4 regions of the Variovorax sp. 01T432 genome follow, and region 3 is predicted to be linked to each of the others. Evidence: predicted binding sites of a transcription regulator. Region 3 holds the regulator's gene; each other region holds the start of a gene.
What was found. Region 3 encodes sigma-54, which starts transcription at its own class of promoters, with help from an activator protein. Its sites were predicted from a motif close to TGGCANGNAANCTGCTTT; they were not measured.
Positions count from the first base shown of each region.

Region 1 (3,205 bases), on a different contig from region 3:
TGTAGGGCAGCACGGCCGGAAAGAGGATCCTGGTGAAGACCTTCCATTCGGACAGATCCAGCACCTTGGCCACGTTCATGTAGTCGCTCGGCACGCGTTGCACGCCGACGGCCGTGTTGATGATCATCGGCCAGATCGAGCAGATGAAGATGGTCCAGATGGCGGCGGGATTGGCGCCCTTGAACACCAGCAGGCCGATCGGCAGCCATGCCAGCGGCGACACCGGGCGCAGCAGGCTGATGAGGGGATTGAACATGCGCGAGAGGAACTCGAAGCGGCCGATCGCGAAGCCGGCCGGGATGCCGACGGCGGCGGCCAGCCCGAAGCCGAGCGCCACGCGCTTGAGCGAGGAAAGCACGTTCCATCCCACGCCCTGGTCGTTGGGGCCCTTGCTGTAGAACGGGTCGCTGAACACGGTCAGCGCCTGTTGCCAGGTGGCCAGAGGCGATGGAAAGCCGTTGTTGCTTCTGAGGGCCACCAGCTCCCAGATGAGCACCAGAAGCGCGAAGCCGAGGACGGGTGGCAGCACCCGCGTCCACAGGGCGCTGAAGTCGCGCGGCGTGCGCATCGCGGGTTCCGTCCTTTGCTTCATGGGGGCCGGCGGCACGGCGACCGTGGCGGCCGGGCGGGCGAGCACGGGTGCCGCAATGTTGCTGGCGGCGGCCTCGAGGGGAGAGTGAAAAACGGCGCTGACCATGGTTCGCTCCTCAGACATGGACCTTGAACGAATCGGCGTACTGCGTCGGGTTCTTGCCGTCCCACACCACGCCGTCAAAGAGCTTGCTGCTGCGCATTGCCTCCTTGGGAACCGGTGTCTTCGTGGCTGCCGCGGCCTGCTTGTAGATGTCGATGCGGTTGATCTCCGTCGCGACCTTGAGATAGTCCGGGTGCTCCTTCAGCAGGCCCCAGCGCTTGTGCTGCGTGAGGAACCACATGCCGTCGGAGAGGTAGGGGAAATTCACCGACCCGTCGTTGTAGAACTTCATGTAGTTCGGGTCGTCCCAGTTCTTTCCGAGGCCGTTGGTGTAGCGGCCGAGGATGCGCTGGTTGATCGCGTCGACACTGGTGTTGACGTAGCTCTTGTCGGCGATGGTCTCGGCCATCTTGTTCTTGTTCTGCAGGCCAGTGTCGATCCACCGGCCCGCCTCCAGGATCGCGGAGGTCACGGCGCGCGCGGTATTGGGGTACTTCCTGACGAAGTCGCTGGTGGTGCCGAGCACCTTCTCGGGGTGGTCCTTCCAGATGTCCTGCGTGGTGACGGCGGTGATGCCGATGCCGTCCATGATCGCGCGCTGGCCCCAGGGCTCGCCGACGCAGTAGCCGTCCATGTTGCCGATGCGCATGTTCGCGACCATCTGGGGAGGCGGGACCACGATGTTCTTCACGTCCTTGAAGGGGTCGATGCCGGCGGACGCGAGCCAGTAGTAGAGCCACATCGCGTGGGTGCCGGTCGGGAAGGTCTGGGCGAAGGTGTACTCGCCCTTCTCGGACTTGATGAGCCTGGCGAGCGAGGCCGCGTCGACCGCGCCCTTGTCGGCCAGCTTCTTCGACAGCGTGATCGCCTGGCCGTTGTTGTTGAGCGTCATCAGCACGGCCATGTCCTTCTTCGGTCCCGCGATGCCCAGGTGCACGCCGTAGACCAGGCCATAGAGCGCATGCGCCATGTCGAGATCGCCGTTGACCAGCTTGTCGCGCACGCCGGCCCAACTGGCCTCCTTGCTCGGCACGATCTTCACGCCGTACTTCTTGTCGATGCCGAGGACCGAGGCCATCACGACGCTGGCGCAATCGGTCAGCGGAATGAAGCCGATCTTGACTTCCTCCTTCTCGGGCTTGTCGGAGCCTTGCGCATACACGGCGGCACGCAACGCGGGATTGAGTCCGACCGCGCCAACGGCGGCGGCCTGCAGGACGCGGCGGCGACTCAATGTCGATTTCTGCAACTCGGTCATGGGGCGAACTCCGAAATGAAAAAGCACAAACAAAAAAAGGCGTCCTCACCGCGCAGGGCTGCTCGAGAACGAGCCCTTGCGGGTGGGGACGCCTTTGTCCGGTTCGGTGGGCCGCACCCGCCGTTGGATGCAACCTGCCTGCAGACCTTGCGGTCTATGCGGTGCTTTCATGCAAGCTGCGTGCCAGCGGGTCAGGAGGTCGATCTGCTATCAAATTGAGAGCGTTCCTGGCACAAGGGCCGGGTGCTGGCGACGGATCTTCTTCAGATGCCGGCACGTGCGCCCTTCTTGTGCGCTGCACCAATTCAGGCTGGCGAGGGCTTCAGGGCGCCGTATCGTTGGGCAGGTATTCCGCCATCGACAGCACCGACTCGGCGACCTCGACCAACCGACGGCCCTGGTTCATGGCGGTCTGGCGCAGCATCTTGTGCGCCTCCTGTTCGCTCAGGCGGCGGTGCGCCATCAGCAAGCCCTTGGCGCGCTCGACGAGCTTGCGTTCGTTGAGGGCGGCCCGGACGGTGTCGAGTTCGTCGCTCATCACCTGCAGGCGATGCGATTGTTCCTGGACCATGTCGAGGATCGAGCGCTCAAGATGGCGGCCATAGGGCGCGGCGTTGCCCGGCGCTTGCACGGGGGGCGGTGCCCCGAGTACCGCCGGTTGGTCGAAGAACACGGCGGTCGGCACGTCGGCTTCGTGCTTGAGCTTTGCCAGCAGCAGCTCGTGGCCCTGCAATTCCGTGCGCGCCTGCGCCGTCTTCTCTTCGCAGCTCCGGCGCAGGTCGGTGGCCAGGCGGTCCTCGACCGAATGCATGGCGTCGATGCGGCGCGTGCAGCAGTCGAACCAGGTCTGGCTCAACTCCGTATCGAGCGCGACGCCGGCCGGCGCCGCGCAGGCGATGCGACGCAGTCGCTCCTGTTCGGCCTGCTGCGTCGCGGGTTGGCTGGCGCGCCAGAGTTCGACGAGGCCCGGGCCCGAGAACTCGGCGAAGACCTGGAAGCATCGCTCCTGCGATTCGATCAGGTGCAGCCATTGCTGCTGCCGGGCGCTGTCGTTGCGCCCCGATGCGAAGGCCGCGGCGCCGCACGCCCGCTCCTGGCCCGCGAACTCCTTGCCCTGCATGAAGTTGAAGAGCGCCACGAGCAGGCGCGAGATCTCCGGGTCGGTGGCGCCGTCGGCGGCCTCGAACACGACCGCGAGCAGGCCCGCGATCAGCTTGCCGAAGGCAGCCGTGGCGGCGCCAGCGTCGATTTCC
Region 1 covers NZ_JBFTPS010000024.1:75,242-78,446, forward strand. The annotation lists gene ntrB (nitrate ABC transporter permease) at 1-697, opposite strand, end outside; gene AC1DNF_RS19015 (CmpA/NrtA family ABC transporter substrate-binding protein) at 708-1,952, opposite strand; gene AC1DNF_RS19020 (nitrate- and nitrite sensing domain-containing protein) at 2,275-3,205, opposite strand, start outside.
Region 1: a site for sigma-54 is predicted at 2,121-2,138, ahead of AC1DNF_RS19015 (CmpA/NrtA family ABC transporter substrate-binding protein). Genes of this name have one in related genera too.

Region 2 (3,205 bases), on a different contig from region 3:
CGCGAGGCTCAGGAGTTCGGGCCGGGCGTAGTGGCCGACCGAATCCATCATGCGTTTGCGCTTGGTGATGAGCGCCATGTCGAGGTCGGCGATCACCATGCCCTCGCCCTCGGTGAGCGGCGTGGCGAGGTGCTTGCCCTCGGGCGAGACGATGGCCGTGTGGCAGCCGCCGCGCAGTGCCTTCTGCAGGCCCGCGTCGGGGGTGATGGCGCCGATCTGCGCCTCGGTCAGCCAGCCGGTGGCGTTGATCACGAAGCAGCCCGACTCCAGCGCATGGTGGCGGATGGTCACTTCCATCTGCTCCGCGAAGATCGGTCCGACCAGCGAGCCCGGGAACTGCGCGCAGTGGATCTCTTCATGCTGGGCCATCAGGCTGTAGCGCGCCAGCGGGTTGTAGTGCTCCCAGCAGGCCAGCGCGCCGACGCGGCCCACCTGCGTATCGACCACCTTGAGCCCGGCGCCGTCGCCCTGGCCCCAGATCATGCGCTCGTGGTACGTCGGCGTGATCTTGCGGCGCTTGAGCACCAGGCTGCCGTCGGCGTCGAACACCAGCTGCGTGTTGTAGAGGCTGCCATGGTCGCGTTCGTTCACGCCGAGCACCACGACCATGCCGCGGGCCCGTGCGCGCCCGGCGACCGCCGCCGTCACCGGGCCGGGCACCACTACCGATCGCTCCATCAGCCGGATGTGGGCCGGCCCCTGCAGCACCGGCGGCTGCACGAAGGAGAAGTACGGGTAGTAGGGCACGAAGGTCTCGGGAAAGACCACGATCCGCGCGCCCTTGGCGGCCGCCTCGTCGATGGCCTCGCACACCTTGTTCAGCGTGCCGTCGTGGCTGTCGAAGTCGGGCGCGATCTGGACCGCGGCGGCTCGGACGATGCGTGAGGAACTCATGGCGGCGCCCGCCTCACAGGGTCCAGGTGTCCAGGATCACCGCGCCGGCCTTCTTGTGCAGCAGCACGATGTCGAGCACGTCGAGCGGGTTGATCGGCACGATGCCGGGGATCAGCGCGCCTTCGCCGTGGCCGTAGAGCGCCTGCAGCGCGAAGCGGCAGGCGTAGACCTTGCCGCCCTCTTCCATGAACTTGGTGATCTGCTTGTTGAAGTTCTGGTGGCCCGGGAAGGCCTCGTCGCCGAGCGTCGGAAAGCCGCGCTGCACGCCGAGCGTGACGCCGGGGCCATAGAGCAGGACCGAGGTCTCGTAGCCCTTGCGCTTGAGGCGCGTGGCCTGCAGCAGGTTGACGAAGCCGATGGAGCCTTCGAACGCGACCGTGTGGAAGGTGACCAGGGCTTTCTCGCCCGGTTCGGCCTTCACGTCCTCGAAGACTTTCTCTTCGTAGTCGACGAGATGTTCGCCGGTGAGGTTCGCGGGTTTGGTGACTTTGGGCATGCGGTTGCTCCGGTAGAGGTGTGAATGAATGAGGTTGCGCGCCCTCCGAATTCGCACGCTCCGTGCCACTGCCCGACGGGCTCGATGCGATCAAGCTGCGATCAATCAGCTGCGATGCGGCGCGGGCGCCACGCAGAATTTTTCGGCACCCGCCGCGAGGGGCTTCAGCGGGCTTGCGGCGGCTCGTTTCGCACTCGATTGATGCATTCGCCATGCGATCAATGCACCCGATCAATGGCGCTTCATGCACACGATCCATGCACGGCGCTCCTCGCAGCCCGGCACGCTTCATGCGTTCAACTTCCCATCCCGATGCAATCAATGGATGCGATCAACTGCCATGAACAAGACCACCCTGCAATGGCAGAAGCGGCTGGAAACCAGCGACAAGCCGGCCTATCTCCTGCTGGCGGATCTGATCGCCGACGACATCCGCACCGGCCGCCTGACCGCGCGCGACAAGCTGCCGACGCTGCGTGACCTGGCGGCGGATCTGCGGCTGAACTACACGACGGTCGCGCGTGGCTATGCCGAGGCACGCAAGCGCGGCCTGATCGACTCGCGCTCGGGCACCGGTACCTTCATCCGCGGCAGCAGCCCGAGCCTGCCGCTGCGCGGCGGCGGCGGCGCCGAGATGACGATGAACCTGCCGCCGGAGCCGCAGGACGCGACCCTGCTCGACAGAATGCGCCAGAGCGCCAGCCGCATCCTGGCGGACGCGAACATGTACGACCTGCTGCGCTACCAGGACTTCGGCGGCACGCCGCGCGACCGCGAAGCCGGCATGCAATGGATCCGGCCGCGCGTGCCCGATTGCCGGCTCGACCAGATGCTGGTGTGCCCCGGCATCCACAGCGTGCTGACCGCCCTGTTCTCGCAGCTCGCGCGGCCGGGCGAGCTCATCTGCGTGGAGGCGCTGACCTACCCCGGCGTGAAGGCCATCGCGACGCAGCTGGGCATCCAGCTGCATGCGCTGCCGCTCGACGAGGAGGGGCCGATGGGCGAGTCCTTCGAGCATGCCTGCAGGACGCTGCGGCCCAAGGCGCTGTACTGCAACCCCACGCTCAACAATCCCACCACCGCGACGATTTCGCGCGCGCGCCGTGAAGCGCTGGCAGACATCGCGCTGCGCTACGCCGTCCCGATCATCGAGGACGACGCCTACGGGATGCTTCCGCGCCAGGTGCCGCCCGCGATCGCCACGCTCGCGCCGGACCTGACCTACTACATCACCGGCTTCTCGAAGACGCTGGGCGCGGGGCTGCGCAACGCCTATGTGCGCTCACCCAGCGCGCGGCAGTCGCAGCGCCTGGCGGGCGCCCTGCGCGCCACCACCGTGATGGCTTCGCCCATCACGAACGCCCTCGCGACATTGTGGGTCGAGGACGGCACGGCCGAGGCGATGCTGCAGGCGATGCGCAACGAGTCGGCGGTGCGGCAGGGACTGGCGGGCAAGCACCTGGCCGCCTACGGCATCGCGGCGCAGAGCGAAGGCTTCCATCTCTGGCTGCCCTTGTCGTCGGCCTGGAGCACGGTGGAATTCGCCTCCTACCTGCGCACGCAGAACGTCGGCGTGGTGGCGAGCGCGGCCTTTTCGACCGACGGCACGCCGCCGGAGGCCGTGCGCATCTGCCTCGGCGGCCCGATGTCGCGCGACGCGTGCGACCACGCGCTGCGCCTGATCGCCGACACGCTGGCGCACCCGCTGCACCCGCATGCGACGGTGATGTAGCCCTGTCGCGCCGGGCGCTTCCTGTAGGCAGTGGCCCACGCGCTCCGATTGCGTTATCCGGCAATCGCCACGCGAGCGGGCGG
Region 2 covers NZ_JBFTPS010000007.1:133,150-136,354, forward strand. The annotation lists gene AC1DNF_RS08405 (Nit6803 family nitrilase) at 1-894, opposite strand, end outside; gene AC1DNF_RS08410 (MSMEG_0572/Sll0783 family nitrogen starvation response protein) at 908-1,390, opposite strand; gene AC1DNF_RS08415 (aminotransferase-like domain-containing protein) at 1,731-3,122, shown strand.
Region 2: a site for sigma-54 is predicted at 1,441-1,458, ahead of AC1DNF_RS08410 (MSMEG_0572/Sll0783 family nitrogen starvation response protein). Genes of this name have one in related genera too.

Region 3 (3,205 bases):
GTGCGGCGCCTGGCGCAGCGGCTGGACGTGCAGGTGACGCTGCGTTCGAGGCTCGGACGGGGCTCGGTATTCGGATTCACGCTGCCGGCCGCGCCGGTGCATGCTGCCGTGCTGCCGGTGGCAGCCCCGGCGGGGGATGCGATGGATCACGCGACGCACGCATCACGACCGCTGCGCCCCGGGCTTGCCGTGCTGGTGGTGGAAGACAACGCGGTGGTGGCCGACAGCATCGCCGCGCTGCTGCGCCTGTGGAACGCGCGGCCGCGCGTGTACGGAAGCGCGGCCGAGGCACTCGCGCTGGCCGACCTGCACGCCATTGACTTCGCACTGTGCGACATCCGCCTGCCGGGCGCGCTCGACGGCATCGCACTGGCCCGCGAACTGCAGCGGCAAAGGCCGGAACTGGCGATCGCCCTGGTGTCGGCCGACATCGACGAAGCGACACGGCAGCTGGCCGAGGCGCGCGGCTGGCACGCGCTGCGCAAGCCCGTGCAGCCGGCCGCGCTGCGTGCGGTGTTGCAGCTGGCGCGCGTCTGACCGGCGGCTTGCGGCCGGACGCTCCTAGAGGGCCTTGCGCAGATTGGCTGGCGCGATGCGCAATGCTTCCCGGTACTTCGCCACTGTGCGGCGAGCGCATTCGATGCCTTGCTCCTTGAGCATCTCCGAGAGCTGGCTGTCGGACAGCGGCTTCTTGAGATCCTCGGCGCTCACGAACTGCTTGATCAAGGCGCGCACCGCGGTACTCGACGCGTTGCCGCCGGTCTCGGTGCCGAGCGCGGAGCCGAAGAAATACTTGAGTTCGACAGTGCCGTAGGGCGTCGCCATGTACTTGGCGGTGGTCACCCGGCTGATGGTCGACTCGTGAAGGCCCAGCTCGTCGGCGATCTCGCGCAGCACCAGCGGACGCATCGCCAGCTCGCCGTGCACGAAGAAGCTCTTCTGCCGCTCGACGATGGCGTTGGACACGCGCAGGATGGTGTCGAAGCGCTGCTGGATGTTCTTGATGAACCAGCGCGCCTCCTGCAGGCGCTGCGACAGCGCCTGGCTGCCCTCGCCCTTGTGCTGCCTGAGCGCGCCGGCATAGATGTCGTGCACGCGCAGGCGGGGCATCACCTCGGGATTGAGCATGACGCGGAACTTGGCGTTGGTGCCGTTGCCTACGCGCGTGACGATCACGTCCGGCACGACGACGTTGCGCTCGACATCCACGAAGCGGCGGCCCGGCTTGGGTTCGAGCCGGGCGATGAGTTGCAGGGCGGCGCGGACTTCTTCCTCGTTGCTGCGGGTGAGCGTGGCCAGGCGCTTGAAGTCGCGCCGGGCGAGCAGCTCCATCGGCTGTTTGCAGATCGCGAGGGCGGTCTTGCGCACCTGGGCCTCGTCGGGGCTTTCGCCCTCGTGGGCGAGGGCCCTCAGCTGGATGCTGAGGCACTCGCCGAGGTTGCGCGCGCCGACGCCGACCGGCTCCAGGCTTTGCAGCAAGCCGAGCGCGACCTGGAAGTGGTGCACCAGATCGTCGAACTGGTCGTTGTCGTCGCCCGCCAGGCCCGAGGCGAGGGCGGGCAGCGAGTCTTCGAGGTAGCCGTCGTCGTTGAGGGATTCGATCAGGAAGCGCAGGGCGGCGCGGTCGTTCTCGTTGAGGCGCAGGCCCAGCGCCTGGCGATGCAGGAAGGACTGCAGCGATTCCTGGCTGCGCGCGAGTTCGGTCGCATCGGTGCGCTCGTCGTCGCCGAGGTTGTTGGCACGCGCGGGAGCGTCGCCGCCCCATTCGGTATCGTCGGGCGCGAGGTCGATGGTGCCGTCGCCTTCCCAGTCGGGTTCGCCGTCGGCGGTATCGGTGGTGGAGGCGGCCTCGGTCTCGGCCGGGCTTGCGACAGCGGCCTCGGCCACGGAGGCCGACGGCCCGGCGCTGAATTCGCCCTCGCCCTCGGCCAGGCGGTCGTCATCGCGCACCGGCGCATCGGCCGACTCCAGGCCGAATTCCTCGCGCGTGGCTTCCTCGGCGGTGCGCTCGAGGAAGGGGTTGTCGTCGAGCATCTGCTCGACTTCCTGGCTCAATTCGAGCGTGGACAGCTGCAGCAGCCGGATCGACTGCTGAAGCTGCGGCGTCAGGGCGAGATGCTGCGATACGCGCAGCGAAAGACCTTGCTTCATGGCGCACGACAACAAGTGAGGCCGCCGCACACGGCCGCGCGATGCGGCCGGCCCGTCCCCGGCAGGGGGTCGGCGAGGCACGATGTGCGGAGCCTGGGGGTAAGCAACATTACATCCGGAAGTGTTCGCCCAGGTACACCCTTCGCACCTCGGCGTTGTCGACGATCTCCGAAGGCGTGCCTTGTGCCAGCACATGCCCGTCGCTGATGATGAATGCGTGATCGCAGATGCCCAGCGTTTCACGCACATTGTGGTCGGTGATGAGAACGCCGATGCCGCGTTCCTTCAGGAAACTGATGATCCGCTGGATCTCGATCACCGCGATCGGGTCGATGCCGGCGAAGGGCTCGTCGAGCAGGATGAAGCGCGGTTGTGTGGCGAGGGCGCGCGCGATCTCGACGCGCCGGCGCTCGCCACCCGACAGCGAGAGCGCGGACGAATCGCGCAGGTGATCGACACGCAGGTCGGTCAACAGTTCGGTGAGCCGCTCCTCGATCCGCTTGTTCGACAAGGAGACCGGCCGCCCCGAGCCATCGGGCTCGTACTGGAGCTCCAGCACGGCGCGCACGTTCTCCTCGACCGTGAGCTTGCGAAAGATCGAAGCTTCCTGCGGCAGGTAGCTCAGCCCCATGCGCGCGCGGCGATGGATGGGCATGTGCGCGATCGGCTCGCCGTCGATGGTGATCTCGCCCGCATCGGCCCGCACCAGCCCGACGATCATGTAGAAGGAGGTGGTCTTGCCCGCGCCGTTGGGGCCCAGCAGGCCGACCACTTCGCCCTTCTGCACGGCCAGCGAGACGTCCTTGACGACCGTGCGGCTGCCGTAGCTCTTCTTCAGGCCGCGCGCCTCCAGGCGGCTGCCCGCCGTGGCTGCATGGGGGTTCAGGCCGAGGGCTGCCATCACTTGCCTTGCTCGCCGCTGAGCGTGGTGCTCGGGCGCAGACCCGAACCGGCGGCGGGAAGGGTGGCGGGCGCGGCGGCCCGGGCAGGCGCCGGCGCCGCTGCCGGCGCCGCTGCCGGCGCCGCGGGCTTGGGCGTCAGGACGGCCCTCACC
Region 3 covers NZ_JBFTPS010000070.1:13,789-16,993, reverse strand. The annotation lists gene AC1DNF_RS31875 (sensor histidine kinase) at 1-537, shown strand, start outside; gene AC1DNF_RS31870 (RNA polymerase factor sigma-54) at 562-2,151, opposite strand; gene lptB (LPS export ABC transporter ATP-binding protein) at 2,261-3,052, opposite strand; gene lptA (lipopolysaccharide transport periplasmic protein LptA) at 3,052-3,205, opposite strand, start outside.

Region 4 (3,205 bases), on a different contig from region 3:
ATCCGTCTGTAGACAGAAACCGGAACCCCAAACTCACGCCAAGTGCTTGTCGTGCAAAGACAAACTCGCTCGGCGATTGGAGGAACTTCGGGCTAGTCGGATCGCCTCGACCTTGAATTCATCCGTGTACTGCCGTTTCGGCAGCTTGCTATCTCGCATTTCGATTCTCCATACAGCTCATGTTTCCAACTTCTTGCTATATGTGAAATCAAGGCAGGGTCACCCAGACCGTGATGGTCAGAGCGACCATCGACGTCAACAGCATGAGCGCGGCACAGAAGGTTCAGTTGGCAGACGAAATCTACGCCCGGCAGCCGAACCTGCTCGGATCCTTCCTCGTGCGGCCTCGCTTCGGGGTGGACACCCGCCAACTTGAAGTTCCCATACACGTGCTGCTGGTGACATTCCAGGCGATGAAGCGGTGCCAACGATCGTCCAGGAAACCTGTATGCAGCGGCTCACTGCGACGATGAAGTTCACCGAGGGTGTGCCGTCGAGCCTTGTCGACCAAACGATCAAGCAGTTCTGCGCCGATTATCCGGAGCGATACCTGCTCGCGTCCTATGGATACCTCGGCGAGAACCACCTGTTGAGCGTACGGACTGACGCCGAAAAGTCTCGCTCGTGTCAGCACGCAACCTCGTCGAGTGCGTTGCCTTCGTCGGAGCGCAACTCAGGCCCAGATGAGGCGCGTGCGCGGGCGGTCAAGATGGACGACTGGACGCTCACGATCCACGTTCGCCGGTCAACCATGTGAGCCGCCTATCGTTTGTATTCGTCACTTACGAATGGCTTGGCGAACTGAAAATAGAAAAAGCCGCCCGGGGGCGGCTTTTTCTATTGAGCTGAACACGAGCTTAACGGCATTCGGCGGGCGCGTACTTCGCGGGCAAATCGCCAAGAGTCGCTGCACCCAGGCCACGCGTGCCGGCGGTCGTTGCAGTCGTCGAAGCGCATGCCCAATCGACAGGGCCAGAAACCCCGGCAGCAAGTGCAACCTTATTGACATTGGGCGACATAACAATCTTCTTGCCCTGAGCGTCCGTCGGCAGACCAGCGCTTGCGCCCTGGAGCGTCACGGTGATCACACCGGCATCTGCATCTGTAACGCCAACAACAATGGTACTCACATACTTCGTTGCGATTTCGGTCGCAGCCTTAGCATTGAACGTTGCAGCGGCGGCCTTTGCACCTTCCAAACCATCGGTCTGAAATGCTTCACTGATCAGACCTTTTGGCGAGGTCGCGGCGATGATCGCTTCGCTCACCTTTGCGCGGACCGTGTAGTCTTGATAGGCTGGCAATGCCACCGCGGCCAAGATACCAATGATCGCTACGACGATCATCAATTCGATGAGCGTGAAGCCCTTTTGGGCGGAACGGATAGCGCGGTTCATGTAGAAGCTCCAGGTTGGTTGAGGGGCCCGAGGAAAGGCCCCCGGTGCGGTCTTCTATCCGCAGCATCTGTGCCACCCTAAGCTTGTCTCTCCTGGCCCGGGTTACCGCGCATTTGTTCACGTTTGAGTTACAACAGGTGACGAAAACCGTTGCGACGCACCCACATACGATGACATTTTTGTCACCGGAACTAACAACCCTGGTCACACCCGCAGCACCCCCGCCGCCTGCAGCCACCGAATGTCCCACCCCCGGGTGCCACGCACCCGGGCGCTTTCCGCCAGCTCATCGATCTGGCTCATGATCTCTTCCGTCTCGGCCGGCTTGGTGTGCGTGATGTAGATGGGAAAGTTCTTGCCAGCGCCGATCTGCGCCAGCTCATCTGCCAGCGTCGCGGGCGACAAGTGCAGGCTGCGCCTCGCCAATGCCTGCTCGCGGTTGCTGAACGCGGTCTCGATCACCAGCATCGCCACGTCGAGCTGATTCACCCGATCCCAGAAGGGCGCGTTCCGCTCGGTGTCGCCGCTGAAAACCCAGTTCGGCCCGCCACTGGCACTACGGACGGCATACCCGCAGGCCGGCACCGTATGAACGGCCGGCAAGACTTCGATGTGCTTGAGCCCCTGCGTCCCCAGCTCCAGATGCTGCCCGATCACGATGTCGTGAAAGCTAACGAACGGCGCCTCCAGGCTCGGAATGCTCGCGAAATCCGGCCAGATGACGTTGTTGAAGACATGGGCCCGCATCGCCTCGATGGTCGCTCGCAGGGCATGCACGCGCAGCGGCTTGCTGCGCCGGCTGGCCACCGCATCGATCATCAAGGGCAGGGCGGCGATGTGATCGAGGTGCGAATGGGTGAGCACCACGTCGTCGATCGCGGTCATCTCATCGAGGCTCAGGTCACCGACACCGGTGCCGGCGTCGACCAGCAGATCGCTGTCGACCAGGAAAGAGGTCGTGCGGCAGTCCTTGGCGATGGCGCCTGAGCACCCCAGCACGCGCACCTGCATATTGCGAGACCCTTTTTTATCTTTCAGCCCGTCGGCTGTTACTTGGTTTGAAACCGGGTTGCGCCGTCCCAGCTCGGGACTTTGGGCAGCAACGCCATCGAGGCTATACGCTGCGCGTACAGCTGGTAAAGGACTTTTTGCGCATCCGCAGAAAGCAGCAGCGCCAGCAGGGCCTGCGCCTCCTCCCATTCCTGCACACGATACAGGAAGAGGACCCGCGCCCACCGCTCAAGTTCCTGGAGCAGGGCCTCGCTCGCATCACGCCGGAGTATGACGGGTGTGAAGATCTGGACAAGCTCCACCTTGCCCTTGACTTGCACAAGGTCGAGCTCCCGCCACACGAAGTCAGGCGCCGCGCGCTGCGTCGACGCGCTGGCCACGATATCCACGCCGAAGTGCACGCCCAGTCCTTCCAGCCGCGAGGCGATGTTGACGGCATCGCCGACCACGGTGTAGCTGCGGCGAACCGCCGAGCCCATGTCGCCGACGCTCATCACGCCCGTGTTCAGGCCGATGCCGACGCTGATCTCCGGACGCCCGGTCTGGCGGTGGGCGGCGTTGATCGCATGCACGGTGGCAGCCATCTCGAGCGCGGCTTCCACAGCGAGCGCCGCGTGCTCCGGCGTGTCGACGGGCGCGCCCCAGAATGCCATCACGCAGTCCCCTATGTACTTGTCCACCGTGCCTCGGTGAGCGCTGATGACTTCGGTCAGGCGGCTGAAGACGTCGTTGAGGAAGGCCTGGAGTTCGACCGGCGCGAGTTGCTCCGAAAGCCGCGTGAACCCGCGCATGTCGCA
Region 4 covers NZ_JBFTPS010000030.1:84,243-87,447, reverse strand. The annotation lists gene AC1DNF_RS21905 (hypothetical protein) at 449-757, shown strand; gene AC1DNF_RS21900 (pilin) at 858-1,397, opposite strand; gene AC1DNF_RS21895 (MBL fold metallo-hydrolase) at 1,602-2,408, opposite strand; gene AC1DNF_RS21890 (adenylate/guanylate cyclase domain-containing protein) at 2,447-3,205, opposite strand, start outside.
Region 4: a site for sigma-54 is predicted at 1,455-1,472, ahead of AC1DNF_RS21900 (pilin). Genes of this name have one in related genera too.